Regions from separate parts of the Brachybacterium fresconis genome, predicted to be linked through region 2. Evidence: riboswitches for the same ligand, from Rfam matches in the RefSeq annotation. Region 2 holds a riboswitch; each other region holds the start of a gene.
What was found. A riboswitch is a leader RNA that binds a small molecule or an ion and turns the genes downstream of it on or off. The one in region 2 is predicted to bind thiamine pyrophosphate.
Positions count from the first base shown of each region.

Region 1 (3,855 bases), 590 kb from region 2:
GGTCTTCGCGGCCTGCCGGATCGTCTCCCGGTCGGTGTCGGTCAGGGCCTCGTCGTCGATCGCCAGGCGCGGCCTCGTCGTCGTGGTGGGCGTATGGGTCTGGGGTGTCGGGATACTGTTCATACCCGACAGGTACGCCCATACACCCGAGGTTCAAAAACAGCAATCACTGCATCTAGCCATCCGCGCAGGAGCGAGCTACTATATGTGGATGGTCAGTGCTGTCGTGCCCTTGGAGGCCCCGAAAACGGGGTCGGGCACGGGGGTGCCGATTCGGCGCCCCCGGAGCAGTCACCAGCGGAAAGTCACGGTGGTGAAAATTGTGCACCACCGTCAGCCCGCTGTCGTCGTCTCCGGCAGCACGGTTGTGGCAATTTGCCACCACCGTCGACCTGCCCTCGTTCTTGACGGTGGTGCCACGGTGGCACCACGGTCGGCTCGAGCCCACGGGGGTGAAAATTTTCCACCCCCGTGCCCAAGCCAACGGTCCCGCAAATTTTGCAGGACCGTGCCCGCGCCGGGGGCCGGTGAACGGCTCCGGAAATTTTCCGGCCCCGTTGCCCCTGCACGGTTCGCACCTGCGGATGGCATGGTGGTGCCGATTCGGCACCACCATGGCCTGCCCGCGCGAGGCGTACGGCGCCGCCACAGTGGCGGCACCGTGGGCGTCCCCCTGGCACGGTGGGAGGAAATTTCCTCCCACCGTGACAGGGGTTTCGCCCTGAGAGGTTGGCCTGCGTCGTGATCAACGGGTCCGCCCATTTTGCGGACCCGTTCTCCTCGCCCGGACGTGACCGGGCCGCCCGCACGCTGCTCTCGTTCCGCTCGCCTGTGGCGGTACGTTGAGTGTTCATAGTCCGAGTCCTCGGTCATGTGGCCCCCGCCCCTGGTCTGGTGGACCGAACGGCGGGTCGGGGTCGAGGCGGTGTGCTCGCCGCTGCAACGCCGCTCGCAGCTCGTGATCCAGGGCACCTATCTCGCGCCGTGGGCGGTCTCGGCTTCCTTCCACGCCGCCGGGTCGGTGTAGCCGGGGATGTTGACGAGCACCTCGGTGCCGGGATACGTGTAATGATCCGGCATCACCGTCCACCCCCGCCCGAGACATTGGCCCGCGGCGTGTTACCGGGTGATGCCGTGCTTCGCGTCGATCTGCGCCAGCCGGACGGCGATGGCGTCATCGGCGGACATCTCTCCAGTGAGCACCTTGCGGCCCAGGGCACGGTCGGCGTCAGTCTCCTCTTCGCTAGCCATCCGCTGGCTCGCAGTGACCTGCGCTTCGAGCCGGTCGATCTCGGCCTGTTCCAGGGCCTTCGTCGTCGCCATGACCTGTCCTCCTTCATGCTCGCCCGACACCTTCCATTCTACCGTCCAAGGCCGACACCGACCAGTGACTCCACCCGTGAGACGGGCACTTGCTCCATCGGGCACAGTCGCAGCACTGGATAGGTGCGCAGCCGATCCCAACACCAGCATCCCGCAGCGGGCAATCCGCGCAGGGTGTATCTGTGACGGCATTCTGGTAGATTCGGGTTGCACCGAGGGGTGTCCCGTCAAGGGGCTGAGATACCACTGGACGTTGTCAGCGTGGTGACCCTAGAACCTGATCCGGATCATGCCGGCGAAGGGACTGGTCTAGCAGGGCTTCTTTCCTTCGCTGGCCTCCCCATTAGGAGGTTACAGTGTCCCATTCTGTTGTCGGCCCCGCGACGTCCTCAGTCGAGGTGCGCCCGAGGGTCGCAGTCATTTCCGTCCTCATCAAAGATGACCATGTCCTCTTGGTGCGTCGCGCGAACCCTCCTGATGCAGGATTCTGGGGATTCCCGGGCGGGAAGATCGAATTCGGAGAAACGATCACCAAAGCCGCCGAACGCGAACTCGGTGAAGAAACCAGCATCATCGGTCAGGCGACCGGTGTTTTGACTTCCGTTGATGCGTTCAGCCGAGACGAGACTGGACGGTTGGACAGTCACTACGTGCTTATCGCCGTGCTCTGCCAGTGGCGCTCGGGGCAACCCCACGCTGGCGACGACGCCCTCGAAGCACGCTGGTTCCCCCTCGACGAGGTCGACGAGGCCCGCCTGACTCTGAGCAAGGATGTCGCCGAGGTCGCCCGCTACGCCGCCACACAGCAGCAGAAGGAAGTGCACGCATGACGATCAAGAACGTCCTATCCATCGCAGGCACCGACCCCACTGGCGGGGCGGGCATCCACGCCGATCTCAAAGCCTTCTCAGCGAGGGGCACCTACGGTATGGCCGCGATCACCGCGGTCGTGGCACAGAACACGCGCGGTGTGCGCTCGTTCATGCCCCTTGATCCCTCTTTCGTCGGTGAGCAGATCGATGCAGTGTTCGACGATGTGCGCGTCGACGCGGTAAAGATCGGTATGGTCGCCAACGCCGCGATCGCCGAGGTCATCGCCGAGCGCCTGCAATACCACGAAGCCGAGACCGTGGTCCTTGATCCGGTGATGGTCGCCAAGAGCGGCGACAGGCTGTTGGACGACGATGCGGTCGCAGCCATCCGAGACACGCTCGTGCCACTGGCCACGATCATCACCCCGAACCTTCCCGAAGCCGCCGTGCTCCTCGACACCACAGATGTCACCCGCTTGGGGCAGATGGAGGACCAGGCCACCGGGCTGCGTGGCCTTGGCTGTCAGTGGGCGCTACTCAAAGGCGGGCATCTCACGAACGAGACGGTCAGTGTCGACTACCTCGCCGGCCCCGACGGGATCTCCACCTACACCTCTCCCAGGATCGAAACCCTCAACGACCACGGCACCGGCTGCACCTTGTCCTCGGCGATCACCGCACTGCTGCCTGACCACACCGTGCCCGAAAGCGTTGAACGGGCGAAGACCTACCTGCACGGCGCTCTCGTTGCCAGCGACCGCCTCGACGTCGGCCAAGGTCACGGTCCCCTGCATCACTTCCACCAGCTCTGGCCGCGCGGGTAGGGATGCAGAACAGCCCCTCCTCGTTCCGATCGGTAGAGCTAACCACTTCGACTCATGAAAGGAGCCGTGACGATGACGCGAAAGATGTTTCTCGCCGGCCCGTTCAAAGCTCTCGTCGACGCCGACACCCATGTGATGGGCGACGCCGCGATCGACAAGTACACCTCGATCATCGACTTCTTCGAAACCCAGGGGTGGGATGTGCACTGCGCCCACCGCAGAGAGCACTGGGGCCGTGAGTTCATGGAACCCAGCGAATGCACACGCATCGACTACACGGAGATCGCCGCCTGCGACGTCTTCGTCGCGTTCCCCGGCGCACCGGCATCCCCGGGCACGCACATCGAGATCGGGTGGGCCTCCGCCTGGAACAAACCCATCGTCTTACTCCTCGACGAGGGAGCCGAGTACGCGTTCCTCGTCCGAGGCCTCTCAGCGGTCGCCGACGTCCAGATGATCACCATCGATCCCGAGCAGCCCACCGGACCACGCATCCTCACCGCGATCGAGCACGCGCAGGCAGGAGCCGTCAGTGAAGCCTGAGTATCCCGACCTCCACACGCTCTACCTGGATTCCCTGCGACAGGTCTACACCGGGTTCGAATACCAGAACAGTCCCCGCGGGCAGGACGAACGCGAAATCATCGGCTACACCGCACGCCTGACCAACCCGGCCCGGCGGTACTGCTTGGCCAGGTCTCGTCGGCAGAACATCATCTTCAACTACGCCGAAGCACTGTGGTACCTCTCAGGGAAGAACGACCTCGACTTCATCCGAACCTACGCACCCTCGATGAGCCGGTACAGTCCCGACGGCCTCAGCCTGCCGGGCACCGGGTATGGTCCCAAACTGCTCAGACACGTCGGCGACGAGACTGCGATCGAACGAATCGTGA
Region 1 covers NZ_JAGIOC010000001.1:979,189-983,043, reverse strand. The annotation lists gene JOF44_RS04545 (hypothetical protein) at 1-123, opposite strand, end outside; gene JOF44_RS04540 (hypothetical protein) at 872-1,027, shown strand; gene JOF44_RS04535 (hypothetical protein) at 1,120-1,323, opposite strand; TPP riboswitch at 1,529-1,645, shown strand; gene JOF44_RS04530 (NUDIX hydrolase) at 1,680-2,153, shown strand; gene thiD (bifunctional hydroxymethylpyrimidine kinase/phosphomethylpyrimidine kinase) at 2,150-2,959, shown strand; gene JOF44_RS04520 (nucleoside 2-deoxyribosyltransferase) at 3,026-3,502, shown strand; gene JOF44_RS04515 (thymidylate synthase) at 3,492-3,855, shown strand, end outside.
Region 1: linked by a shared signal. The riboswitch ahead of JOF44_RS04530 (NUDIX hydrolase) and the one ahead of JOF44_RS07160 (YkoF family thiamine/hydroxymethylpyrimidine-binding protein) in region 2 are both predicted to bind thiamine pyrophosphate.

Region 2 (8,896 bases):
CAGGTACCCCGTGTCTCCCCCATGAGGCACCCCCGGTTCCCCGCCCCGATGCCGCAGTGCGGTCACTTCATCGGGGCTGGCGGCCTGCTCGGTACGCTGGCTGACGTGAAGATCCTCGTCATCGGCTCCGGAGGCCGCGAGCACGCGATCATCCGTCGCCTCGCCGCCGACCGCCCCGCCCCCGAGCTCCATGCCGCTCCCGGAAACCCCGGGATCGCCGAGCTCGCCACCTGCCACGATGTCTCCGTCAGCGATCTGGATGCCCAGGTGTCCCTCGCGCTCGAGCTGGCCGCGGACCTCGTGGTGGTCGGCCCGGAGGCCCCGCTGGTCGCCGGCAGCGCCGACCGTCTGCGTGCGGCGGGGCTGACGGTGTTCGGCCCGTCGGCCGCCGCCGCGCAGCTCGAGGGCTCGAAGTCCTGGGCGAAGGAGATCATGGCCGCCGCCCGTGTTCCCACGGCCGCGTCGGTGACGGTCACGGCCATCGAGGAGCTGGGGGCCGGGCTGGACCGGGTGAATCCGCTGTCGGACGTTCCCTTCGTGGTCAAGGCCGACGGGCTCGCCGCCGGCAAGGGCGTGGTGGTCACTCCCGATCGCGACGCCGCGGTCACCCACGCCGAGGCGGTGCTGACCGCGGGCGGGACCGTGGTCCTCGAGGAGTTCCTCGACGGACCCGAGGTGTCCCTGTTCTGCGTCAGCGACGGCACCCGGGTGGTCCCGCTGGCCCCCGCGCAGGACTTCAAGCGCGCCCTGGACGACGACGAGGGTCCCAACACCGGCGGCATGGGCGCCTACTCCCCGCTGCCCTGGGCTCCGGAGGGCCTGGCCGACGAGGTCGTGCGCACTGTCGCCCAGCCCACGATCGACGAGATGGCCTCCCGCGGCACCCCCTTCGTCGGCGTGCTGTACTGCGGCCTCGCCCTCACCTCCCGGGGCGTGCGAGTGGTCGAGTTCAACGCCCGCTTCGGCGACCCGGAGACGCAAGTCGTCCTCGAGCGGCTCGCCTCCCCGTTCGCTCCCCTGCTGCTCGCCGCCGCCCGCGGCGACCTGAGCACCGTCCCCGCCCCGACCTGGCACGACTCCGCCGCCGTGACCGTGGTCGTCGCGTGCGCCGGCTACCCGGCCGCGGCCCGCACCGGGGACGTGATCGCCGGGATCGACGCGGCCGAGATGCTCGGCACCCACGTGATCCACGCCGGCACCGTCCGCGACGAGCACGGTGCGCTGCTCAGCGCCGGCGGCCGCGTGCTCTCCGTCGTCGGCGCCGGGGAGGACCTCGAGGCCGCTCGCGTGCTGGCCCTGGCCGGCGCGGAGGCGATCGCCCTCGAAGGGTGCCAGCACCGCCACGACATCGCCCGCACCGCCGCCCGGGACGCGCAGTCCGACCCCGGCGCACCGTCGACGTCGAACACACAGTCCGCATCGAGCGCGGGATCCACACCGGGTGCCCACCCCGCGTCGGACGCCCCATCGACCCCGATCCCTGACGAGGGAGCCCCCGCATGAGCCCCACCACCTCCACGCCCCTGAACGAGGCTCCCCAGCTGCCCGGCTGGGACCACGTCGTCACCGGCAAGGTCCGCGAGCTGTACGTCCCCGCCGGCGTCGACCCCGCCGAGGCGAGCGAGGTGCTGGTGGTCGCGACCGATCGCATCAGCGCCTACGACCACTCCCTGCAGCCCGGCATCCCGGACAAGGGCCGGGTGCTCACGGCCATCAGCCGGTTCTGGTTCGACCAGCTGACCGACCTCGTCCCGAACCACGTGATCTCCGCGTCCGACGTGCCCGCGGAGGTCGCCGGCCGTGCGCTGCGCTGCCACGGTCTGGACATGGTGCCGCTGGAATGCGTCGCCCGCGGCTATCTCACCGGGTCAGGGCTGGCCGACTACCGGGCCGGGGGCTCCGTCGGCGGGCACGTGCTGCCCGGCGGCCTGGTCGACGCCTCGCGCCTGGATCCGGCGATCTTCACCCCGTCCACGAAGGCGGAGGCCGGGGAGCACGACCAGAACATCACCGTCGCCCAGGCTCGGGACCTGGTGGGCGCCGAGCTCGCCGACGAGCTGGAGCACCTCACCCTCGCGGCGTACGAGAGAGCCCGGACGATCGCCGCGGAGCGCGGCATCCTGCTGGCCGACACGAAGTTCGAGTTCGGCCGCTCACGCACCGACGGCACCCTGATGCTCGGCGACGAGGTGCTCACCCCCGACTCGAGCCGGTTCTGGTCCGCGGACTCCTACGTCGAGGGCCGCACCCAGCCCAGCCTGGACAAGCAGTTCGTGCGCAACTGGCTGACCTCCCGCGCCTCCGGCTGGCACAAGGGCACCGACACCCCGCCCCCACCGCTGCCGGCCGACGTGGTCGAGCAGACCCGCGACCGCTACGTCGAGGCCTACGAGCGTCTCACCGGCGAGCGGTTCTGACCCGCCGCCCCGGACCGGGCACCCCCTCAGGTCAGGATCAGCACGGCGGTGACCACCGCGGCCACCCCGACGACGAGAACGGCGTCGGCCCCGGTCAACGACACCGGTCGCCAGACGGTGCGGGGACCGTCGCCGACCCCGCGGGACTCCAGAGCGAGGGCGATCCGCTCCGCCGCGCGGATCGCGTCCACCAGCAGGGAGAACGCGCAGCGCAGCAGACGGCGCGGCCCGAGCGCCGGTGTCGAGCCGTCGGCCCGCAGGGGCAGGCGCACCCGGTGCGCCCGGGTGAGGACCCGCCAGCGCCCCGGGAGCTCGTCGAGCAGGCGCTGGCCCGCGAGGAGGGCGAGGGCGTACCGCGCGGGCAGACGCGCATGCTCGTGCAGGCTCACCATGGTGGCGCGGGGATCGGTCGCCCGGGCGACGCCGAGGGCACCGAGCCCGATCACCAGGGCGCGCAGGGCGAGGGCCGCGCCGAGCACCAGACCCTCCTCGGTGATGCGCACGGGCAGGTCCGGCCACGGTTCGTGCCCGGGCCTGCTCAGCACGTTCACGCTGAACACCCCGAGAGCGAAGAGCGCGAAGGGCAGCTGCCCGCGCAGCAGACGGAGCGGTCCCAGGCGGGTTCCCGCCATCACCGCGACCGAGAGCAGAAGATACAGCACCGCGAGCGGCACGGGATCGGTGAGGAACAGGCACACCCCGCTGAGCGCGGTGAGCAGACCCAGCAGCACCGTCGGGTTCCGGGACGCGAGTGGTCCTGACCGCCCGGACCCGGCCGGCCCGAGCCCGGTCTCGGCTCCGGCTCCGGCTCCGGCTCCGGCTCCGGCTCCGGCCACAGCCTCGTTCTCGGCCGCGACGCCGGTTCCCGGGCCTGCTTCGTGCCCGCCGCCCGGGACCAGCCCCGCCGCGATCATCAGCTCCCGGTCCGCGAGCAGGTCGGCGGGAGACAGCGGCGCCCGCGCCGTGCCGTCGACGATCACCACCACCGTGTCGGCCGCGGTCACGGCGCTCAGGTCATGGGTGGTCATCACCACCGCGCGCCCCTCGTCGGCGGCGGACCTCAGCAGGCCCATGACCGTGCGCTGAGCGGCGCGGTCGAGGCCGAATCCGGGCTCGTCGGCCAGCAGGACGGGTCGGCCCCCCAGCAGCATCGCCGCGATCGACAGTCGCCGCTGCTGCCCACCGGAGAGGCGGAACGGACTGGATCCGGACCAGTCCGTGAGCCGAAGTCGCGCCAGCATCGCCTCGACCTGCTCCGGGGACGCTCCGGTGTCGGCGAGCTCCTCCTGCACCGTCGCCCCGACGAACTGGGATTCCGGTCGCTGGAAGACGAGCCCGGCGGCCGCCCCCGTGACGGTGCCCGCGTCGGGCCGATCCAGCCGCGCGAGCGCTCCGAGAAGGGTCGACTTCCCGGCTCCGTTGCGGCCGACGACCGCCAGGACCTGCCCCGCGACCAGGTCGAGATCGATGCCGGAGAGCACGGTGCCGCTGCCGTGGCCGAGAGCGAGACCCCGGGCACGTACCGCGATCGGCGGTGCCTCGGCCGGCGTGTCCGAGCGCCCCGTGATCCCCGCTGCGCCGCCGAGGTGCCGTCGACCGTCCTCGTCCCGCGAGAGCTCCCGCTCGACATCCCGCGGCAGCCAGCACCCGGCGTCCCGCAGCGCAGGGCCGTGCTCGGCGAGGACGCCCTCGGTGGGCCCGTCGGCCAGGATCCGCCCGGAGCGGTCCAGAGCGATCGTGCGCCGCGGCAGCGCCACGACCCCCTGCTCCCCCGCCCACTCGTCGAGTCGATGCTCGACGAGCACCGACGCGACCCCGGGCTGCGCGACCGCCGCCTCCACGCTCTTCCGCACGACGGCCACGCCGTCGGCGTCGAGCATCGCGGTGGGTTCGTCGAGCAGCAGCAGCCGTGGTCCGGTGACGGTCGCCGCCGCGAGGGCGACTCGTTGCAGCTGCCCGCCGGACAGGCTCCGGGTCCGCCGATGCCGGAGCCGTTCCGCCCCGGTGCCGCGCAGCGCGGCGTCGACCCCGGGTCCGATCCACGTCCGGGGCACGCATCGGTTCTCCAGAGGCAGCGCGACCTCGTCGGCGACGTCCGGCAGACACACCCCGCTGACCGGGTCCTGGCCGAGGTAGCCGACCACGTCCGAGAGGGCGGCGACACCGTCTGCCACCGGGTCCCGCCCGTCGATCCGCACCTTCCCGGAGACGCTGCCGCGCACGTGAGACGGCACCGCGCCGGCCAGTGCCAGCAGGAACGTGGACTTGCCGGCGCCGGAGGGGCCGAGCAGCAGGACCTGCTCTCCCGCCCGGAGGGTGCCGGTCCAGGGGCCGACGCCGTCCCCGGAGGGCAGGACGACCTCGAGGTCCTCGGCCCGGACCACCGGCCGGTCACCCTCGGCCGCGCCGCAGCCCGCGGGGGCGCGTCCCGTCGGGCGCTCCGCACAGGCTGCGACGACGCGATCCGCCCGCCCGGCGCGACCGGGTGGCGACGCCTCAGCGGACACGGCGGGCGGGGGCGTCGTCGACCGTCCTCGGATCCGCGCTCTGCCGGGATCCGCCGATCGCGAAGTTGTCGAGCACTCCGGTGCGCACCAGGGCGTCGACCAGGACCTTGGCGAGCAGGCCGCCGAGGACGATGCCGGAGACCACCTGCATTCCCAGTCGCAGCCCCAGGATGTCCTGCCCGTACCAGCCCATCCGCACGGCGGTCCAGAAGAAGACCAGACCCGCGCCGAGGGCGCCGGAGAGGGCGTAGGTGCCCCATCCGAACCGGCGGTACCGGGTCAGTGCGAAGGGCAGCTCGCTGCCCGCCCCTTGCAGCGCGGCGGACAGCAGCAGCAGCGGACCGACGGGACTGCCCAGGAACACGACCTCGACGACGGCCGCGAGGATCTCCGCGATCACTCCGCTGAACGGGCGGCGGATGATCGCGACCGCGACGGGCCCCACCAGCAACCAGGACCCGGCCAGGACGTGCTGGGCGAGGTCCCCGGCGGGCCCCATGGCGATCGCCAGAGCGTTCCAAGTCTGGACGAACACCCAGTACAGGAAGCCGAAGACGGTTCCGAGCACCACCACCAGCACGATCTCGCGCAGGTCCAGCCGGCCGCGGGCCCGGGCGGTCATCGCGTCACCGTCCCGAGGTCCCGGACCTCGTGCGAGGGACTGTTGAGGCTGACCGTGAGATGGCTGGTCACGTGCTGGACGCCGCGCCCCACCAGCACCCATCCGGCGAGCGCGGTCGCGAGCACGTCCCCGACGTCCCCCTCGAGCCGGGTCGCGAAGTGCTCGGAGCCGCGGAAGGTGCCCAGGTCGCGGGCATGATCGATCGCCGCGCAGATGTCCCGCATGTGGTCGGGGGCGGTGCCGTCCGCGGCGACCTGGTCGGCCAAGGGGTACAGGGCCCACTCCGCGGTGGCGAACCGCCCGGTCCGGCGCGGGGGCGGGACCTCGGCGCGACGCGGCCCGGCGCCGCCGGGCAGCTCGCAGACGACCTCGCCAGGGCAGCCGCGGGACAGGTGCACGGTCAGCGCGGCGTGGTGCTCGGTGCGGGCGAGTCCCTCGCCGAGGTCGATCAGCCAGCGCAGGAGGTCCGCCTCGTGACCTCCGACATAGGTGGAGACGTCGCCGGTCTCGCGCACCAGAGAGCTCTCGTCGAGACCGGAGAGCGTCTCGCCGAGGATCCGGGCGTAGTCGTCGGCCATGACGGCGGCGGTGATCCGGGCGCCCACCCCGAAGCCCAGCGGGGTCTCGACAGGGTCCGCGGAGGCGGTCGGGGCTCTCCCCTCCCCCGGGGCGGCGGACGAGGCGGGAGAAACGGACGATGCAGCAGCGGTGGTCACGATCCGTGCCTTTCACGACGCGGCACGGACGCACAGCGGCTCTCGCCCTGCGGAGGCTCCCTGCGCCGGCATGATCCGGATCAGGTTCTACGGTCGGAGTCGGAGTACTCCCTCTCAGCCCGGCTCACCGGGCTCCCGTGCACACGGCCACTGTAGCCGCCGACGGGAGCGTGCCGCAGACCTGTCCATGCGCCGGCACGCGCGCTCAGTCCTCCACCAGGGGGACGAAGCGGAACCCGCCGTGCTCGGTGTCCCGCACCCGGCCCCCGCGGCGCTCGAGGCGATGCATCGTCGTCCCCACGGGGATCACCATCACCCCGCCCTCGGCCAGCTGGTCGAGCAGCGCGTGAGGGACCTCGCGCGCTTCGGCGGAGACCAGGATCCGGTCGTAGGGGCCGTCCTCCGGGGCGCCCAGCACACCCGGGCGGGCGAGCCGGATCTCCGCCACGCCCGCGGGGTCGGCGGCGACGAGGGCCTGTCGCGACGGTTCGATGAGCGCCTCCTGGCGCTCCACGCCGATCACCCTCCCGCCGGGTCCGGCGAGCTGTGCGAGCAGCGCCGTCGTCCACCCCGACCCGGAGCCCAGGTCGAGCACCCTGCCACCGAGCGGCACGTCGAGCAGCCGGAGCATGACGGCGACCGTGTAGGGCTGCGAGTTCGTCTGGCCGTGGCCGATGGGGAGCGGGGCGTCCTGGTCCGCCCGATCACGCTGCTCCTCGGGCAGGAACCGGGCACGCCGAACCGCTCGGAAGGCGAGGTCCACGGCGTCGGCGTCGTGCTCCATGACGACCACTCATCCCCTCGAGGTGATCTCGACGACGCCGTCGGCCGGCCAGTCGCGCACCTCGGTGCCCTCGGGGGCGAGGTTCGTGGACTGGCGCAGGAAGATCGGTCGGCCGACGTCGCTGGCGATCGCCTCGTGCACGGGCAGGGCGAGGACCGGGCGGACGCTGCGCAGGAAGTCGATGGTCTCGGACATCTTCGACCACGGCGCGACGACCGCGAAGGCGAGCACGTCGATCCCGTGGAACTCGGGGACCGGCTCGAGGGAGTCCCCGGTGATGCCGAGGCGCGGAGAGTCGCCGGCGGTGAGCACCAGACCCGTGTTGCCCACCCGGGGGATGTCGGGATGGATGATCGCGTGCTGGCCCCCGACGGCGCTGATCCTCAGAGCCGGGTCATCGCCGACGGGCGGGAACTCGTGGGCGGCCCCGGCGCTCAGCGGGAGCAGACGCTCGCCGTCCACCGCCGGGACGTCCTCGGCCGGCTCTGCCAGCTGCGTCGCGGTCTCCGGCTCCGCGATCACGATCGCGTCCGGGCTCGCCGCGAGCACCTCGGCCAGCAGGGCGCGATCGAGGTGGTCGGGATGCTGATGGGTGATCGCGATGGCATCGATCGTGCTGAGGGTCCCGGGACCCAGAGCGCGCACGGCCCGCCCGCTGAAGCCGCCCGGGTCGACCAGGAGCCGTCTCCCGGCGGTCTCGACGAGCAGGCATGAATGGACGAGGTGACGGATCTTCATCGCTGCCTCCGGCATCGGTGGACTCGGACACGACGAACGTAACCTGATTCGCCGCAGGGCGCGAGGGGTCGCGCGCCGGGCGCCGACCGCCGGGCGCCGAGCTCTCCCCCGGGTCGCCGGGCACCCGCCGGCCGGACTCTGCCGCCGCCGGGTGCTGGGCGCTCCCCCGCCGGGCCCCCGCGGCTCGGTACGATGGCCGGGGTCGGCACCGAGATCGTCGGTGAGCCCGGGAGCCGCTCCCGTCCCGCCCAGCAGAACGCACCCGTCCGGCCGCCCGCGAGCGGCCGATGTCCTCCAGGAGAGCGCCCCATGCCCCGCGTCGTGGTCCATGTCATGCCGAAGCCGGAGATCCTCGACCCGCAGGGGAAGGCCGTCGCCGCGGCGCTGCCCCGCCTGGGCTTCGAGGGGATCAGCTCCGTGCGCCAGGGCAAGCGGTTCGAGCTCGAGGTCGAGGGCGAGGTCACCGACGCGGTGCTCGCGAACCTCCGCGAGGCCGCCACCACCCTGCTGTCCAACCCCGTGATCGAGGACGTCACCGCCCTCGATGTCGAGGAGGGCCAGGCCTGATGCGCATCGGTGTGGTGACCTTCCCCGGCACGCTCGACGACCGCGACGCCCTGCGGGCCGTGCGCCTGGCGGGCGGCGATCCGGTCGCGCTGTGGCACGGCGAGGACGATCTGCTGGACGTCGAGGCGATCGTGCTGCCCGGCGGCTTCTCCTACGGCGACTACCTGCGCGCCGGCGCGATCAGCCGCTTCGCCCCGGTGATGGACAAGGTGGTCGACGCCGCCCGCGGCGGGATGCCCGTCCTCGGCATCTGCAACGGGTTCCAGGTGCTGTGCGAGACGCATCTGCTGCCGGGCGCGATGATCAAGAACTCCCACCGCTCCTTCCTCTGCCGCGACCAGCCGCTGCGGGTCGAGAACACCCGCACCGCCTGGACCACCGAGTACGAGCAGGACCAGGTCATCCGGATCCCGCTGAAGAACCAGGACGGCCAGTACGTGGCCGACGAGCGCACCCTGGCCGAGCTCGAGGCCGAACAGCGCGTCGTGTTCCGCTACACCGCCGGCGCCTCCCACGGCCCGGCCGGCTTCGAGTCCAACCCCAAC
Region 2 covers NZ_JAGIOC010000001.1:1,563,482-1,572,377, forward strand. The annotation lists gene purD (phosphoribosylamine--glycine ligase) at 106-1,503, shown strand; gene JOF44_RS07145 (phosphoribosylaminoimidazolesuccinocarboxamide synthase) at 1,500-2,417, shown strand; gene JOF44_RS07150 (ATP-binding cassette domain-containing protein) at 2,444-4,801, opposite strand; gene JOF44_RS07155 (ECF transporter S component) at 4,914-5,546, opposite strand; gene JOF44_RS07160 (YkoF family thiamine/hydroxymethylpyrimidine-binding protein) at 5,543-6,262, opposite strand; TPP riboswitch at 6,303-6,411, opposite strand; gene JOF44_RS07165 (protein-L-isoaspartate O-methyltransferase family protein) at 6,468-7,046, opposite strand; gene JOF44_RS07170 (MBL fold metallo-hydrolase) at 7,056-7,784, opposite strand; gene purS (phosphoribosylformylglycinamidine synthase subunit PurS) at 8,094-8,351, shown strand; gene purQ (phosphoribosylformylglycinamidine synthase subunit PurQ) at 8,351-8,896, shown strand, end outside.

Region 3 (8,896 bases), 590 kb from region 2:
GGTGCGAGAGTGTCGGCCCCCACGGTGGTGGCGTGCTCCTCTGCCGTGGCGAGGGCGCTGGTGCTCTCATCCGTCTCATCCCGATGCCGGGCCGACAGCCCAGTGAGCTGGTCGCCGACGTTCTCCCACCAGGCGGCCCGCTGCTCCGCCTTCTCCGCCAGCCCGTCGAGCCGCGCCAGCTCCTCCGAGACCATCGAGATAGGTCCGTCCTTGACCAGACCGGCGATGGCCTCGTTCGCGCGGGCGGTGGCATCGGTCAGGCCCCGGTCGGCGCGGTCGCGACCCATCGCCTCCACGAACTGCGCCCTCGCCCCTGCGAGGTCCGCAGCGATCACGTGGAGTTCGTTGCGTCCGCTGCCACGGGTGAGGCCCACATAGACGGCTGCCGCGTCGAGAGCGTCTGAGAGCACCGTGTGCGCACTGTCGACGGTCGCGCCTTGGACGCCGTAGGCGGTGGAGGCGTAGGCCAGATGCACGTGCTCGGCCACGTACTCGGCCGGAAGGGCAACCGTGACGCTGTGTTTGCGGTCGGTGCCGGTCTCGATCGCGTGGACCGCACCGTCCTCGTCGACGCTTTGGATGGTGAAGGTCTGCCGGTTCGCGACCCGCAGCTCGGCATCATTCTGCCGCGCCTGCACCAGATCACCCACACCGATCGCCAGACCATCAGAACCGGTCACGGTACGGGTGTCGTCGACCTCGCCAGCTTCGACGCGGACGGTGCGGATGCGCTCGTTCAGGACGGTGGCCTCGTCGTTGGTCGCCACGGTCACAGCATCCTCGCGGGCCGTGTGCTCGGCGATGTGCTCGCGCAGCGCGTCATCGTCGGCATGCAGCCGGACCAAGCCGAGCGAGTGCAACTGGTCGAAGATCGCCGCAGGGTTCTTCCCGTCGCGCATCCGCAACGTCAAGGCCGCATAGTGTTCGTCGTCGAAGCGGTGCAGCTCGCTCATATCCACAGTTGCCCCGCGGATGTGCGCGGCCATATCGAGCACCCCGCCACGCCCGACCGCGGGCAGCTGGGCACGGTCGCCGACCAGCGCCACCGACGCCCGAGACTCGCGGACGATGGTGAGGAGGGCCAGCGCGGTGTCCTGGTCGAGCATCCCTGCTTCGTCCACGATCACCCGCTCACCCCGCACCAACCGAGCACCCTGCGGCGGACCCATATAGGTCTGGCCCGTGGTGGGGTCGGTGTCGCCGGGCTTGAGGCGGGTCCAGACGCCGTCGTCGTTCCACCTGAACCCGTGCGCGTACACGAGCGCAGCCACACTGTCGGCTGGCACCTTTAGGGTCTCGGCTGCGACTTGGGCGGCCTTCTTCGTCGGGGTGACCACCCGCACCGACCGTCCGTCGTGGTCGAGGGCTTCGATGGCGGTGGCGAGCATGGTGGTCTTCCCGGACCCGGCGGCCCCTTCAACCACGACGAGCGGGTCAGGGGAGGCGACCGCGGCCGCAGCCTCGGCCTGCCCGGCATCGAGGCCGTGCTCGGCGGCGAGCTCGGTCAGGTCGGGACGGGGCGGCTCGCGGTTCGGTGCCTGCACTTCGAGCCGGTCACGCAACTGCGTCTCGGCCTCCACCACCCGCAGACTGGTGAGGTGTGCAACATGCTCGGGGTGCACGGCACCGGGCGGCAGCACGGAGAAGCAATCTGAATCGGCCCAGGTTCTCTGCCGCTACTTTGCGGGTTCGGGCTCTCGGTCGAGGGCCTCGTAGTGGAGCGTCTCGAACTCTACCGGGGTGAGCATCCCGAGGGAGCCGTGGAGACGCCGGTTGTTGTACCAGTCGACCCAGCCGGCGGTCGCGAACTCGACGTCCGAGAGCGTCCGGAAGGGGCCGGCGTGGAAGACCGTGGTGCGGATGCACTCGGTCTTGTACAGGCCGTTCACGCCCTCCATGAGGGCGTTGTCATACGCGTCGCCGACGGTCCCGATCGACGGGGCAATGCCCTCGAGGTCGAGGTGCTCGGTGTACCGGACCGAGGTGTACTGGGACCCGGCATCGCTGTGCGCTACCAAAGATCCTGGTGGGACCGGGTTTCCGTCGCGGTCGCGCTGCCACAGTGCGATCCGCAGCGGAGTCATCACCAGGTCGGTGCGCATGCTGGAGCTGGCGTGCCAGCCCACGATCCGCTGGGCGAACACGTCCACGACGAACGCGACATAGACGAACCCCGCCCACGTCCGGACATACGTGAAATCGGTGACCCAGACCCGGTCCGGAGCCGGAGCCGTGAAGTCACGACTCAGCAGGTCACCGGCACGTTTCCCATCCGGATTAGGGATGGTGGTGCGCAGCTTCTTCACCCGCCGCACGCCCTCGAGGCCAAGGGTCCGCATGGCCCGGTCGACCGCGCCGCGGGAGGTGCCGGCGAGGCCTTCTTGGCGGCGGAGCAAGGCAACCCACTTCCGTCGCCCGTACAAGCCCTCCGGCGTCATCTGCACCTGCCCGGTGACCGGGTTGAACTTCCATGCAAGCTCGCGGACCTTGTCCTCGACCAGAGCGTCTGTGACGGTGCGAGCAGCGATGCGGGCCGGCCGTTTCCAGGCCCGGTAGGTGCGTGCAGCGATCTCCAGGCCCTGCTGGCGCAGGACGCGGAGGATCGACTCGACTGCATAGCCCTCGGCGCGCATCTCGTCGATGAAGGCGAGGATCAGCGGTTGCGGGGGTCGAGCTCCCCCGCGAAGAAAATTGAGGCCCGGCGGAGGATCTCGTTGTCCTCCCGCAATCGCTTGACCTCGGCCTTCAGTCGTTTGACCTCGGCGGATTCTTCGGTCGTGGTGCCGGGACGGGACCCGTCGTCGACCTCGGCCTGGGCCAGCCAGCGCCGCACGGACTCCCGCGAGACGCCCTCTTGGCGGGCGACCGCGGCCGTCGCCGCGGTCAGGGTGGGGTACTCCTGGGCGTGCTCGCGCACGAGCCGCACGCACCTCGCGCGCAGCTGGGGATCGATCTTCTTCGGCATGCTGTCCATCCTCTCGGACTCAAACAGCAGCGGCATCAAACCTGGGCCGATTCAATCCCCTATTGCGAGATCGGTGGCGAGTTGCACGAACTCGCGCAACTCCGTAGGTGTCGCTTGCGCGCCGTGGTCGGTGGTGATGCGGGTGACGTGCTCGCGGATGGTGTGCACCGTCCACGTCGACCCACCCGCCGCACTGCGGTCGAGGGCACGGTTGGCGACTTCCTGCACGCTGAGGTCATCGACGGACACCCGCTCGGGTGCTGGTGCACGGGTGAGGGTCTCGGGGTTGTAACCGGCCTCGACCAGCTCTTGCTTCCAAGCATCTTCGTCGCCGAGGTCGGACGGTTTCTTGTTCGGCCGCTCATGCGCCCACGCCTTGTGCAGCAGCCGCGCGCGGACGACGGGGCCGGCCTCCTCGCCGGGATGCGCGGACTCCCACTCGGCCTCCAACCGCTTCAGGTTGCGTTCGACCTGATGGGCACGCTTGCTCATCACCGGGTTGAACGTCTCCAGCTCCGTGACCTCCCCGGTGACGGGGTCGAGGGTGAGGCCGTGAGCGTCCAGGGTTGCAGCCAGGTGCGGGTGCGCGGCGATCACCGCAGCGCCGAGTGCACGGATCGCACCCTGTTGCTTGAACAGGACCGCAGTATCGAGGGCACGCCACTTGCCCGCGGCGGGCACGCGAGTGCCGATCTGGAAGTGCACATGCCGGTGCGGATCACCGGCACGACTGGTGCGATGCACCACGGCCACCGTCTGCACCGACTCCGCCGGGATGATTTCCTGCTCCCCGCGCGGGCCAACCCGCGTGTAGGCGTGCTGGGCCAGCCACCGCCGAATCTCGGCCACCGCATCCTGCTGCGCGGCATCGAGGGCATCGGAGACCTCCGGGTGCAGGGCGGCAGCGATCGACAGGGACTTGGGGGTGTTGACGACCATCTCCGCGAACCGCGGCGAGCCCTTCCGGATCTCGCCAGCCTCACGCGGGATTCCCATCCGCTCCCCGGTCAGCGGATGGACCCAGTCCACCCAGCCCGCGTACTGCTCCGGGTCCAGCCCGGTGTTCGCGACGACCTCACCGGCGGCGTTGGTGATGGTGAAGTCCGCCAGCGCCGTGCCGCCTTCGAGGTAGTAGTCATCCGCGGTGGACCGGTCGGATTCGAGGTACCGGCGGGCGGCAGTGCCCGGCCCGCGGAAGAGGGTCACGCCGCCTTTCATGCCGGTCACCGCCTTCCTCACGAGTCGCTTCGTGAGGAAGGTGCGCGGGCACTACCGCAGGTAACATGCGTCCATTTATTTGTGTCTTCAGGCGGCGGGGCTGATCGGGGAGGCCATCGCGAGGGTGAGTTGCCGGGCTGGAGCCGATGAGTCGAGACAGCTCTGGGTGGTCCAGCGATCCGGTATGGAGGAGTCAGGGTGAGGGCGGAGACGAGTGTTGAGACTGTGGCGAGGTCGAACAGACACTAGGACCAGGAGGAAGGGGCGGGGAGGCTCGCCTCCTGAAACGCGTGTCGCTCGAGTGGTAGTCTGGGATCATCGGAAGTAAAAACGTGCGTCGCTGTTGAAGACGAGGCTCTCTACAGAGCGCACGAGCACACACGGGACGAACGGCCCGTCACTTCTTCACCGAGAAGGAGTGACCCATGATTCGTCGTCCCAGCCACCAGTCCGAGGCCGTGCAGCCGCCTCACACGCTGAAGGACGCGTGGATCGCGCTGGCCGGGCTGTCGGCCGTGTTCCTGTTCGAGATGCTCGACAACTCGATCCTCAATGTCGCCTTGCCCACCATCGGCCGGGAACTACAGGCCACCGCCACCGCATTGCAATGGGTGACTGGCGTGTACTCCGTCGTGTTCGGCGGATTGATGCTCGCGCTCAGCGCCGTCGCCGACCGCATCGGCCGACGCAAGATGATGCTGGCCGGGCTCGTGCTGCTCGGGATGACGAGTCTCGCGACAGCCTTCGTGGCCACTGCCGGGCAGCTCATCGCCGTTCGCGCGGCGATGGCGGTGGCCGCCGCGATGACCACGCCGGGCTCCCTGGCTCTCGCGTTCCGGCTCTTCGCCGATGACCGCCTCCGGGTACGCGCGATGACGGTGATCTCCACCGTAGGACTCATCGGCCTTGCCGTCGGCCCGATCGCCGGCGGCTTCGTCCTCGCCATCGCACCGTGGCAGACCCTGCTGCTGGTCAACGTGCCGATCGCAGCCATCGCCTTCATCGCGATCCGCAAAGGCATTCCCGCCGACCGGCCAGAAGAGCTTCACCGCGATCCTGTCGATATCTGGGGAGCCATCCTGGGCACCGCGGCCATCGCATCCGCATTGCTCGCCCCCGCCCTCTTCGTCGAAGTGGGCGCAGACACCTGGTTCCCCTGGGCCGGGGTGGCCGCGACCATCGCTTTCGCGGCAGCATTCGCCTGGCGCGAGCGCTCGTTCCAATACCCCCTGCTGGACCTGCAGCTGATCGCGAGCCCGCTCGTGTCCAGCGGACTGGCCTTCAAAGGCGCAGCCAACCTCGCCGTCGCAGGTATCGGGTACCTCGTTGCACTTCAGCTCCAGCTCGACTGGGGATGGACGCCCGCCCAGGCAGCACTGGGCATGCTTCCGCAAGTGATCGTCCTCGTCGCCGGCGGCGCCGTCATCTCGATCCTCGTCGACAAGCTCGGACTCGATCGAGCGGCCTGGCTCAGCGCCTCTGCCGTCGTCGTGGGCCTGGCCGTCTACGCGCTTCTGGGACGCGTCGGATACGTCTGGATCGCTGTGGCCCTCGTGCTCGTCGCGGCGGGAATGCGGGTCGTCGGCGTCGTCGCGGGAACCAACGTCATGAAAGGAGTTCCAGAAGACCGGACCACCGTCGGCGCGGCCCTGGCCGATACAGCCGGCGAGTTCGCAACCGCCGTGGGCATCGCCCTGAGCGGAACCTTCCTCGCCGCCATCTTCACCGGGCACCTCACCGCATCGGCCTGGCCGACCGAGCAGACCGCGGAGTTCCGACTCGCGGTCACCTGGGGCGGAATCGCTCTGACCGTGCTCGCGGCGGGCCTCGTCGCCTTCGGCATGCTCCGAGCCCACGGAGAGAAGAGCGCCCCAGAAATCTAGACCGAAGGGTGTTGACGGCGTGTCCGTCAAGGGAATGAACGGGGCTTCTGCAGGGGCTCTGCTTAAACGAAGAGTGAGATGAGAGAGGCGTGGTCACGGTGTTCAGGGACGAGGCGCAGTCGGTCGTTGCGCTGCACGACGTGGCGGTGACCACCAGGCCGCGCTGCGATGACCGACACCGTGGATGAAGAGGTTGAAGTGGGCCTGCTTGCCTTCCACGCCGCTCACCCCTTGACGAGTCCGCCGTCGACGATGAGGTTCTGACCCGTCACACCCCTGGCCCACGGGGAAGCGAAGAATACGACTGGGTCGGCGAGCTGATCCGGCGTCGTCACCGCCCGCAGCGGGGTGCCCGCGGCGATGCCCTCGAAGACCGCCTCAGGGGTCGCCGCCGAGGCGTCGGTGGTCAGCAGCAGCCCCCCGGAGACCATGTTCACCGTGATGGCCTGCGGGCCGAGATCGTCGGCGAAGGTGCGTGTCAGGGACAGCAGCGCTGCTTTCGCCGCGGTGTAGTCGTGGTAGGGCACGACGGGGTGCTGGAAGAGGTTCGTACCGATGTTGACGATCCGGCCGAAGCCCGCCTCGACCATGCCGGGAAGGGTGGCCTGGATGACGTTGAGAGGCCCATGCACGGAGCCGGTGAACTGTGCGGTGATCTCCTCGTAGGAGATCTGGTCCGCGTGGGAGCGGGCGTCGCCGTTGAAGGAGAAGTCAGCCAGCGCGTTGTTCACGACCGTGGTGATCGGACCGCCAAAGCGATCGGCGGCCTCAGCGACGAGGGCATCGACCTGGGCGCGGTCGCGGACATCAGCCCGGATTGCGATCGCCTTTCCGGGGTGGGCGGCGGCGAGGTCCTCCGCGGCGTCCTGGGAGGTGTGGTAGTCGATGACCACTCGCGCACCCTGGGCCAGGAACGCGCGAGTGATCGCAGCTCGGAGTCCGCGGGCGCCGCCGGTGACGAGGACGATCTGCTCGGTGAGGGGGAGAATAGTGTGTGCCATGTGTATGCCTCTCGATATCGAGGCGAAGGCAACCCGTGCGCACCGAAGAGCGAAAGTTGCTCTTCGGTGCGCTGACACCGCCAACATTGTCGGCGGGTGAAAGTCCGGACATTCCCTTCGCCAGTGCTAACTGGATCAGGTTCAACGGGTGTCATCTCAGCCGACCACGTCCCGTGCTCGAAAGCTGGAACGGGCGGCGCCCCGTGTCACGCCACCATCACATCACGGAAACCACACTCTCCACAAGCTTCGGACGGCCTGATTCTTCGTTACTGGAATCGCTGTCACAGAACACCTGATATCACTACGTGCTATCCGGCAAATGGGCATTCTGGCTTCTTGAGTGTTCCTATTGCTTGCGTTCCAGCTCGAGCGCGGTTTGGGCGATAGCGCGGACGTTGAATGTTTCCGCGACCGGTATCGCAGCCATTTCCTCGAGGGTGAACCATGCCGCTTCGAGTGCGTCATCGTCCGGGACCGGTTCCCCTCGTTCCCATCGGCAGAGCACTGCGATCAGGACGTAATGCAGATTGTGGTCGGCATCGATGACGTCGACAGCATCGAAGACATCACCGGGTGTGGCGAGGACTCCTGTTTCCTCGGCGAGTTCGCGCGCGGTCGCGGCGGTCAGGGTCTCGCCGGGTTCGATCTTGCCCCCGGGGAATGCCCAGCGCTCGGCGTCGGGCATGTGGGCACGCCGGATAAGGAGTACACGTCCTTTTCGGACCACTGCCGCCAGCGTCGCCGGCTTCGGGTAGGAAGCGTCGCGCGTCATCTACCCCGCCCCGATCGTCGACTCGGAGTGGTCTTGGAGGTGGGCTGTGATCTGCATGAACGGTGGATGGTCGATAGGTGCCTGGGAGCCGACGTCCTCTACGGTTTGTGCTCCGCGGTCGGTGACCTTGTCGACTGTGAAGCCGGCCTCGGTCAGCACCGCCTCGTAGGTGCTGATGAACCAGTGCCGGTCGACAAGCTCGAGGATCCCGGTGCCGGGGATCTGCAAGCTGACCTTGCGTTCGTCTCCGTCACGGTAGCCTCTGCCGGGCTCGCCGCTGCGGAAGGTCGGGAACGGTACTCCTGTGGCCGCCGGGTTGCTATCGACGATGAAGAGTCTGCCGGTCGGTGTAAGCACTCGGGCGAGCTCGCGGGCGATCGCTCTCAGTTCCTCGCGTGTGGGCACGTTGATGAATACGAAGCAGCACACGATCGCATCGAATGTGTCATCCGGGTAGGGAACGTGGCCGCTGTCGATGGTGTGGAATCGCGCGGCCGGTTGCGGGGTCTGCGCCCGGGCGAGGGTGATCATGTCGGTGCTGATGTCGACTCCGACGACCTGTGCTGCGGCTCCGGCGTCGAGGAGGCGTCGTGAGACTTTTCCGCTGCCGCACCCATAATCGAGCACGATCCCCCCTCGGCCGCAAGCAGTTTGGAGGTCATTGACGAGCGGGGTATAAGCCAGTCGGTTTTCGACATAGTCGTCATAGGCATCGAACCCTGCTGAGACTGCCGGAGTCGTCCATGATGTCGTCACTGCTGCACCGCCCTCACACGCGCGTTTTCGATGCTGGGCCATCGGCTCACGACCAGCTCCCGGTGGAGGGGATGGAGGTCGCCGATAATCGATGGGTCGACTGGTCGTTGGTATTGGAGTTGCCGGTGGATCCAGAACAGGCGGACAATGTCGACCCACGCTTCCGGAAGATCAAGGGTCGCCAGTGCGCGGCCTGGGAGCTCGTCTGCACGGATCGACTTCTCCAGGGCGAGGACCTGGTGCACCTGGTCCAGGCTCGCCCCCGAGGGCAGCCGTGGAAGAGTGCTGGGTTCCTCCA
Region 3 covers NZ_JAGIOC010000001.1:969,951-978,846, forward strand. The annotation lists gene JOF44_RS04480 (ATP-dependent DNA helicase) at 1-1,580, opposite strand, end outside; one part of gene JOF44_RS04485 (IS3 family transposase) at 1,677-2,692, opposite strand; one part of gene JOF44_RS04485 (IS3 family transposase) at 2,692-2,965, opposite strand; gene mobF (MobF family relaxase) at 3,017-4,183, opposite strand; gene JOF44_RS04495 (MFS transporter) at 4,609-6,066, shown strand; gene JOF44_RS04500 (3-oxoacyl-ACP reductase) at 6,291-7,067, opposite strand; TPP riboswitch at 7,162-7,281, opposite strand; gene JOF44_RS04505 (NUDIX hydrolase) at 7,417-7,842, opposite strand; gene JOF44_RS04510 (class I SAM-dependent methyltransferase) at 7,843-8,598, opposite strand; gene JOF44_RS04515 (thymidylate synthase) at 8,595-8,896, opposite strand, start outside.
Region 3: linked by a shared signal. The riboswitch ahead of JOF44_RS04500 (3-oxoacyl-ACP reductase) and the one ahead of JOF44_RS07160 (YkoF family thiamine/hydroxymethylpyrimidine-binding protein) in region 2 are both predicted to bind thiamine pyrophosphate.

Region 4 (8,896 bases), 2.8 Mb from region 2:
GCGGGCCCGGGTCTGCACCCCGAGCCCCTGCAGCACGCGCAGCCCGTGCACCAGGTCGGTGGCGGTGGCGGCGGCCTCGGCGGCCTCGCTCTGCTGGTCGTCGTAGCGCCGGGACAGGGTGGGGGTGATCACCCGGACCACGAGCACCATCACCGCGATGCCGATCCCCATCGCGGCCCCTAGCGAGAGGTCCTGCCACGCCATCCAGACCGTCGCGCCCACGATCACCAGGCCCGAGGGGACCACCCACGGCATCATGTCCAGCACGTCGGAGGCCTTGTCGGCGTCGGAGGTGGCGATCGACAGCACCTCGCCGGCCGGCCTGCGGATCCGGCGCGAGCGGGGGTCGAGCACGGCACCGGTGAGACCGACCCGCAGCCGGTGGCGCTGATACATGCAGGCCTTCTGGCTCTCGACGAAGGTGTAGATCCACAGCAGCATCCCCACCAGGCGCATCCCGATGAGGATCGCCGCACCGATCAGCGTGACCGCGAGGTCCCCGGCGACGATCCCGCGGTCGATGATGATGCCCAGCAGGATCGGCAGGGCCATCTCGGCGGCCTCGGAGACCACCGCCAGGGGCAGCACGATCGCGAGCATCCGCGGGTGACCGCGCAGGATCGAGGCCAGCACCCCGCGGCGCTTCGCGGCGGAGGTGCTGGGCTCGGGGGCAGGGGCGGCTGCCGTGGATTCCTCCACGAGCATCGAGGTGTCGGACACCTGATAGATCCAACCCCGGCGCGAGCTCCGGTGCAACGTGTTTTGCTCCCCGATCCGCACGCGGCGTGCGGGTGAGAGGATGAAGGGACCGATCCCCGAGCCCAGGAGCTGCCATGAGCGCGCGTCCCGTCGAGCTGTTCGTCGACCCCGTCTGCCCCTATGCCTGGATGGCGAGCCGCTGGCTGCTGCACGCCGCGGCCGTCCGCGACATCGCCCCGACCTTCTCGGTGATGTCCCTGTCCGTGCTCAACGAGGGCCGCGAGGTCGACGCGGGCTACCGCCGGATGCTGGACGACTCCTGGGGCCCGGCGCGGCTGGCGATCGCCATCCACCGCCGCGAGGGCGCAGAGGCCTTCTCCCGCTGGTACACCGCGTGGGGCGAGCGCTACCACGTGGGTGATCAGCAGGATGACCGTCGGGCCGTCGCCGTCGCCGCCCTCGAGGCCGTCGAGCTGCCCGCCGAGCTGATCGGGGCCTACGAGCCCGTCGCCGGCGACCACATCGACGAGGCGCTGCGCGCCTCCCATCACGGAGCGATCTCCCGCGTCGGCGAGGACGTCGGAACCCCCGTCATCTCCTTCGGCGAGGGCACCGCGTACTTCGGCCCCGTCGTCTCCCCGGCTCCGCGGGGCGAGGAGGCCGGGCTGCTGCTCGATGCGCTGAGGACCATGTCCGGGATCGACGGCTTCTACGAGCTCAAGCGCACCCGCACCGGCGGCGTCGACTTCCGCTGAGCGCTCGCCGCCGCTCGGTTCCTCCACCCTCCCCGCTCGCCCCACAGAAAGAGACATCCCTGACATGCGCGTGTACATCGGCACCGACCACGCCGGCTTCGAGCTGAAGAACCGCCTGGTCACGGCATTGCAGAACAAGGGCCACGAGGTCACCGACCACGGTGCCCACAACTATGACGCCCTCGACGACTACCCGCCGTTCTGCACCGATGTGGGCGAGGCCGTGGTGGCCTCCCCGGGCTCCTTCGGCGTGGTGATCGGCGGCTCCGGCAACGGCGAGCAGATCGCGGCGAACAAGGTGACGGGCGTGCGCGCCGCCCTGGTGTGGAACGAGGACACCGCTCGCCTCGCCCGCCGGCACAACGACGCCAACGTGATCTCCGTCGGCGCCCGCCAGCACTCCGAGGACGAGCTGGAGAACCTCATCGACCTGTTCCTGGCCGAGCCCTTCACCGGCGAGGAGCGCCACCAGCGCCGAATCGACCTGATGGCGCGATATGAGCAGACCGGCGGCTACGGCGACCCCGCCTCGCCCACCGCGCCGTAATGCCCGAGGGTCATACCGTCCACCGGCTCGCCGCGGCCTTCGAACGCGGCTTCGGCGGACAGCGGGTGGCCACCTCGAGCCCTCAGGGCCGCTTCTCCGACGCCGCCGCGCTGGAGGGGATGGTGCTGCTGGGCGCCGAGGCGGTCGGCAAGCATCTCTTCCTGCAGCTCGCCCCGTCGGCCGACGTCGATCCCGGCTCCCCGGTGGTGCGGCACGTCCACATCCACCTCGGCCTGTACGGCTCCTGGACCTTCGCCGGCGATCCCGGCTTCGCCGAAGCGCATGCGATCGGGGCCCCGCGCCTGCGCGTGGGCGAGACGGAGGAATCCCTGGCGACCGACGAGGCGGTCGGCACCGCGCACTGGCGCCGTCTGGTGCCGCGGCCGACGGTGCGACTGCGGATCGCCGGGCCGTGCGGGCTGGCCGACCTGACCGGGCCCGCCACCTGCGAGGTGCTCGACGCCCCCGGCCGCCAGGCGGTGCTGGACCGGCTGGGCCCGGACCCGCTGCGCCCCGACCCGGACGGGACCGGGCGACGACGCTTCGTCGACCGGGTGCGGCGCTCCCGCACCGCGATCGGCGTGCAGCTGATGAACCAGCAGGTGATCGCCGGGATCGGGAACATCTACCGGGCCGAAGCCCTGTTCCGCGCCCGGCTGGACCCTTTCGTGCCCGGCGTCGACCTCAGCAGGCCCCTGCTGGAGGACCTGTGGGAGGACCTGGTCGCGCTGCTGGCCTACGGCGCCCGCACCGGACGGATCGTGACCACCGAGCCCGAGCACCGCGACCTCGAGGCGCGGATCATCGAGCGCTCCCGCGGCACCCGCCAGAACGGCGACGGGGATGCCGACGTCGTCCCGCGGGAGAAGTCCTTCTACGTCTACCACCGCCAGAGCCTGCCCTGCCGTCTCTGCGGCGCCGCCGTGCGCTCGCAGGACCTGGCCGCCCGCGCCGTGTTCTGGTGCCCCGCCTGCCAGCGGGTGCGCAGCCGACGGGCGAGCTGGACCCGCGAGCACCCCGCCGCCGCCTGGGCGCTGACCCCGTGAGACCGTAGGACGATGCGCACAGAGCCCGAGCCGCCGGCCGCCACCGCCTGCGGCCTGCTCGCCGTCGGCGACGGCCACGAGATCTTCTGGGAGGAGAGCGGCGCCGCCGACGGCGTGCCCGTGGTGTACCTCCATGGCGGCCCCGGCAGCCCGCTGACCCCCGGGTACCGCCGCAGCGTCCCGACGGATCGCAGCCGGCTCCTCGGCCTGTCCCAGCGCGGGGCCGGGCGCTCCGCCCCGTCGGCCGGGAGTCCCGGGGAGGTGGATCTCTCGGCGAACACCACGGCGCACCTGGTCGCCGACCTCGAACGGCTCCGCGAGCACCGGGGGATCGAGGCGTGGATCGTCCAGGGCGTCTCCTGGGGCAGCACCCTGGCACTCGCCTACGCCCAGGCGCATCCCGAGCGGGTGCTCGGTGTGCTGCTGTTCGCCGTGACCAGCACCTCCCGTCGCGAGGTCGACTGGATCACCGAAGGGGTCGGAGCGCTGTATCCCGAGGCCTGGGACGCCTTCGCCCGCCTCGCCGAGGACCACGGCGGCTACGACCGCCACGACCGGTCGCCGGAGCGGCTGCGCCTGGTGGAGTCCTACCGGCGGATGATCACCTCCGGAGATCGGGACCTGGAGGACGCCGCCGTACGGGTCTGGATGACCTGGGAGGACGCGCACATCGGCATCGGCGGCGGAGGCCCCTCCGGCCCGCACGCCGGAGCCGCAGGAGACCCGGTCACGGAGTACGAGCGGGGCGTCGCCCGACTGGTCACCCACTACTGGGCCCACGACGGCTTCGTCGCCGACTGGGCCGCGCCGTGGGGCGCCGCGCCCGGCAGCGGGCTGCTCGGCGGGATGGATCGCCTCGCCGGGATCCCCGGGGCCCTGATCCACGGTCGGCGCGACGTCTCCGGGCCGGCGCTGACCGCCTGGGAGCTGCATCGAGCCTGGCCGGGCAGCGAGCTGATGATCATCGAGGACGAGGGCCACGGCGGCCCGGCCATGGTCGAGGAATGGCGGAGATCGCTGGCGCGGATGGTCGACGCGGCCACCGCGTCCGATCGGTACCCTGACCCTCATGCCTGAGCCCGTGACCGACTCCGACGAGGTGCTGCGACGCGCCCCCGTCGCCGAGATCGACCCCCGCACCCTGTACCTGCTCGCCAAGCTCCGCCAGGACGTCTTCGCGCTCGAGCAGGGCGCCACCGACCCGGATCTGGACGGGCGCGACCTCGACCCGACCACCACGCTGGTGTGGTTCGAGGTGCCCGGCGCGGAGGCCACGGCCGCGGGTCTTCAGCGCGAACCCGCCGCCCACACGCGGGTGCTGCGCGAGGCCGACGGCACCGTGCGCATCGGCCGGGTCGCCGTGCGCGCGGCGGACCGCCGACGGGGCCTGGGCGGGCGCGTGATGCGGGCGAGCATCGATCTGGCCCGCGCGCTCGATGAGCAGGCGGAGATCCACGTCGACGCCCAGGCCTACCTCGAGCAGTGGTACCAGGGGCTCGGCTTCGAGACGGTGGGCGCGCCGTTCGACGAGGCCGGGATCGAGCACGTGCCGATGCTGCTGCGCCCCGGGCGAGGCTGAGCGACCCTCCGGCGCCGGATCCTCAGCCCTCGGCGGGCGGCGTCTGCTCGAGCAGGGCGATGATCTCCGTACGCTCGAAGTACCGCGCGGTCTCCAGGGCGCTCGGGGTCCCCCGGTGCGGGTCGGCGCCCGCGGCGAGCAGGGTGCGGGCGACCTCCACGGTGCCCTTGAAGGCGACCCCCGCCAGCGGGGACTGCCCGCGGTCATTGGCCAGGTCCACGTCACCGCCGCGGGCGGCGAGCTCGCGCACCAGCTCCGAGTGCCCGTGATAGGCGGCGAGCATGAGCGCCGAGTTGCCGCCGCCGTCGCGCAGATTCACCGGGGCGCCCTGGTCGACGAGCGACAGCAGGGTCGCCGCATCGCCGCTGCGAGCCGCCTCGAGCATCGTGGTCGCCAGCGCGATGACGGCCTCGTCCTCGGCGGCGGTGGGCTGGGGCTGGGTGTCCTCGTTCACCGCTCCAGGCTACGGCGTCCCGGAGCGCCGTGCACTCGTGGGACACCTCACCCCACCAGTGCTTCCGCCACGGCGGGCCACACCAGCAGCACCAGGGCGAGCAGCGCCCCCAGCACGTCGGCGCGCCCGAACTCGCTGGGCTCGGCCCAGGTGCGGTCCGTGGCGCCGGAGAAGCCGCGGGCGTCCATGGCCAGGGCCTGCTGCTCGGCGCCGCGCAGGGTGTCGACCAGGAGGGCCAGGGTCGCGCTCGCCAGCAGCTGCGGCGAGCGGGCCGAGCCCAGGCCGCGCTGGATCCGGGTGCGGGTGATGATCTCCCACTGCCGGCCCAGATGCCCCACCCGCACCAGGGCGAGGACCCCGGCGGCGACGGGGCGCGCCGGCAGATGCAGCCGTCCGCCGAGGGCATCCCCGAGGGGCGTCGGAGCCACGCTGCCCAGGGCCAGCACCCCGGGGGCGACGAAGACGCCGATCCGGGCCGCCTCCTTCAGCCCCAGCAGCCAGGCCTGACCGGACAGCGCCGGGGCCTCGCCCAGCAGCGCCGTGGTCCAGGCGAGAGAGGCGGCCGACAGCGCGATCGGCACCAGGCGCAGCAGGCCGCCGCGCAGCGAGCGGACGGCGAGCGGACCGAGCAGCACCAGCGGCACCAGCGCGAGCAGTCCGCCCTGCCAGGTCTGGACGGCGAAGGATCCGATCGCTGCGAGGATCCCGATCAGGCACAGCGTCAGCGGGTTCAGGGCGTCGGCCGGGATCCGGCGGCGCGGGCGGGACCGAGGCACCGCCTCGGGGTCGGGCGCCGCCAGGTCGAACCGGTCTCCGGCGCGGGCGATCAGGGACGGATCGTGGGAGGCGGCCAGCACCGCGCAGCCGCGGGCGGCGGCGTCCTCGAGCAGACCCAGGACGGCCTCGCGCCGGCGGGCATCGAGGCCGACGGTGGGCTCGTCGAGCACCAGCAGATCGGGCTTCTGGGCCAGCGCGGCGGCGATCGCGACACGTCGCTGCTCGCCGCCGGAGAGACGGTGGGGGTTGGCGCGGGCGAGGTGGACGAGATCGGCGCGTTCGAGCAGCTGATCGGCCAGTTGCTCGTCGTCGGCCCAGGGGGAGGCGCGCAGCTCCTCGGCCACGGTGGCGGCGACGAAGGAGTGCTCGGGATCCTGCGGCACGGTCGCGAGGCGGGAGGGGGCAGGACGCTGCGCGGTGCCGAGGGCGGGCGGGCCTGCCGCGGTCAGCACGCGCAGCAGCGTGGTCTTGCCGGCCCCGCTGGGACCGGTCAGGACGCCCAGGGATCCCGCACGGACCGTGAGGTCGACAGGGCGCGTGAGCCCCCGTGCAGGGACCGTGACGCCGTGCAGCGCCGCGACCACGGCGGCCTCCGGGGCGACCATCCGCGGCGCGGGGCCGTCCGCGGCGTCCTGGCCCTCCAGCATCCCCGCCGCCACCAGGGCGTTCCGGTGCTCGGTCAGGGCGGTGGCGGCGTCGACGTCCAGCAGGATGCGGGCCTGCGGACCCAGCACGACGAGCCGGTCGACGTGGGGCAGCCACGGCTCGATCCGGTGCTCGGCGAGCACCAGGGTGCGATCCCCGGCGGCGGTGAGGATCGCCGAGCGCACCTGCTCGGCCGTCGCCGCGTCGAGCATGCTCGTCGGCTCGTCCAGCAGCAGCACGTCCGGCCTCAGCGCGAGAGCTCCGGCCAGGGCGATGCGCTGCTGCTGGCCGCCGCTGGTCTCGAGCGGGGCCCGCTCGAGGTCGAGCTCCACCCGCGCCGCCGGCAGGGCATCGGCCACTCGCTGCCCGATCGCGGGACGGGACAGGGCCGCGTTCTCGGGACCGAAGGCGACATCCCGCCGGATCGTCGCCGCGACCAGGGCGTCGGCGGGATTCTGCAGCAGCAGGCCACGCTCCCCGGGCCGATCGGGCGGGCCCGGAACCCCTGTGCCCTGGCCGGTCTCCGGGTCGAGCAGGCCGGCCAGGGCCCGCAGCACGGTCGACTTCCCGCTGCCGCTGGCGCCCGCCAGCAGCACCCGCTCGCCGGCCGGGATCGCCAGGTCCAGCCCGGCGATCGTCGGCTCGGCGCGGGTGAGGGGGCGCCAGGTGAGGCCGGAGAGCGCGAGCTCCCCGGTCGTCTCAGGCCTCGGTGGCGCGGACATGCTCACGTCCCGCCGGCAGCGAGTCGACGGCACCGGTGGCCGCCAGCGCGCGGGAGGCGGCCCAGCCCAGGCCCCCGGCCAGCACAGCACCGGAGAGGAGGAAGAACGCCAGCATCGTCAGCGAGTACGGCCAGCTCATCTCCGGGTAGTAGGCGATCTTCTCCCACCCCCATTCCAGCAGGGCGGAGGCCATGCCGCCGAGGACCGCGACGGGCAGGGTGAAACGGCGGTAGCGGGTCAGCAGGAAGACCAGCTCGACCCCGCCGCCCTGCATCAGCCCGGAGACGGCGGTGCCCCAGCCCCATTGGCTGCCCAGCAGCATCGAGACGACCGCGGCGATCATCTCGGCGAGCAGGGCGGCACCCGGCTTGCGGACGATCAGGGCCGCCAGCACGGCCGGCAGGAACCAGATCCCGGCGAGCAGGCCCTCGGCGGGCTTGAACGCCGCCGTCAGCGGCCCGATCAGGGTGTACAGCTGCCCGTAGCCCAGGAACGCGACCCCGAAGGCCGCTCCGATCAGCACGGTGACCAGCAGGTCGAGAGTGCGAAAGCGTGTCATCACGTCTCCTTCCACGAGCGGAAGGGGCGCGGGACGCCGTCGGCGCCTCGCGGAAATCCCGACTCCCTACGCCGGTGCGAGCCGGATCAGGTTCGAGGGTCTGCGCTGGAACGCGCACTCTCAGCACCCTGGTGGTGCTCCCCTGTCAGTCGATGACCGTGAGCCAGTCTAGCCCCTCAGCGCCGCGAACGGATCGCCTGGTCGATCGCCTCGGCCGTGCCCTCGACGTCCTCGGGGGACAGCAGGTAGTTCGTGCCGGAGCGGCCGATGATCTCCACCATGGTGCCGGCGCGGGTGACCATCATCCGGTGCGGCTGCTGGGTCTGTCCGGTGGTGAAGATCTTGCGATCGCCGACGGGCGTCAGCTCGGCGCGGGTCGAGGAGGTCGCCTTGCCACGGCGCCAGCCGTAGCCGCCGAGGGTCACGCCCACCGTGTTCGCCGCCAGCGTGCGGTACTGCACGGTGCGGAAGTCCTCCACGGGCCAGCTGGCCCGCGGCAGGAAGCCGCCGAGGCTCACGGTCACCCCGCGCTCGTCGACCAGGAAGCGGGAGTGCTGGCCCATCCAGGTCCACAGCGTCAGCAGGGCGAACAGGCCCGCGATCACCGCGGCGGCCAGCACCGAGCTGCGGCTGGCCATCAGCAGGGTGACGATCACGCCGGCCAGTGCGGTCAGGCCGATGCGGGTCCACCCGACCCCGGACGGACGGGTGGTGCCGACATAGAAGGGGGCGTCCGGCCGCCCGCTCACCAGATCGTCACGCGCTGCTCGGGGGCGCGGTACATCCCGTCGCCCTCGCGCACGTCGAAGGCCAGATGGAACGCCTCGAGATTCGAGACCACCGTGTTGCAGCGGAACTCCATCGGCGCATGCGGGTCCACGGCGAGGCGGCGGATCGCCTCCTGGGGACGGTTCTTGCCGCGCCACACCGTCGCCCAGGACAGGAACACCCGCTGCAGCCCGGTGAAGCCGTCCAGGACGGCGTCGACCTCGCGCGCCGAGCGGCTGCCGCGGTAGGCCGCCAGCGCGATCGAGAGCCCGCCGAGGTCACCGATGTTCTCACCGATGGTGAGGGCGCCGTTGACGCGGTGGACGTCGTCGAGCTCGCGGGGGG
Region 4 covers NZ_JAGIOC010000001.1:4,315,957-4,324,852, forward strand. The annotation lists gene JOF44_RS19110 (ABC transporter transmembrane domain-containing protein) at 1-720, opposite strand, end outside; gene JOF44_RS19115 (mycothiol-dependent nitroreductase Rv2466c family protein) at 834-1,454, shown strand; gene JOF44_RS19120 (ribose-5-phosphate isomerase) at 1,519-2,001, shown strand; gene JOF44_RS19125 (Fpg/Nei family DNA glycosylase) at 2,001-3,047, shown strand; gene JOF44_RS19130 (alpha/beta fold hydrolase) at 3,060-4,124, shown strand; gene JOF44_RS19135 (GNAT family N-acetyltransferase) at 4,117-4,626, shown strand; gene JOF44_RS19140 (ankyrin repeat domain-containing protein) at 4,649-5,080, opposite strand; gene JOF44_RS19145 (ATP-binding cassette domain-containing protein) at 5,128-7,224, opposite strand; gene JOF44_RS19150 (ECF transporter S component) at 7,202-7,783, opposite strand; TPP riboswitch at 7,830-7,937, opposite strand; gene JOF44_RS19155 (hypothetical protein) at 7,960-8,532, opposite strand; gene JOF44_RS19160 (M13 family metallopeptidase) at 8,529-8,896, opposite strand, start outside.
Region 4: linked by a shared signal. The riboswitch ahead of JOF44_RS19150 (ECF transporter S component) and the one ahead of JOF44_RS07160 (YkoF family thiamine/hydroxymethylpyrimidine-binding protein) in region 2 are both predicted to bind thiamine pyrophosphate.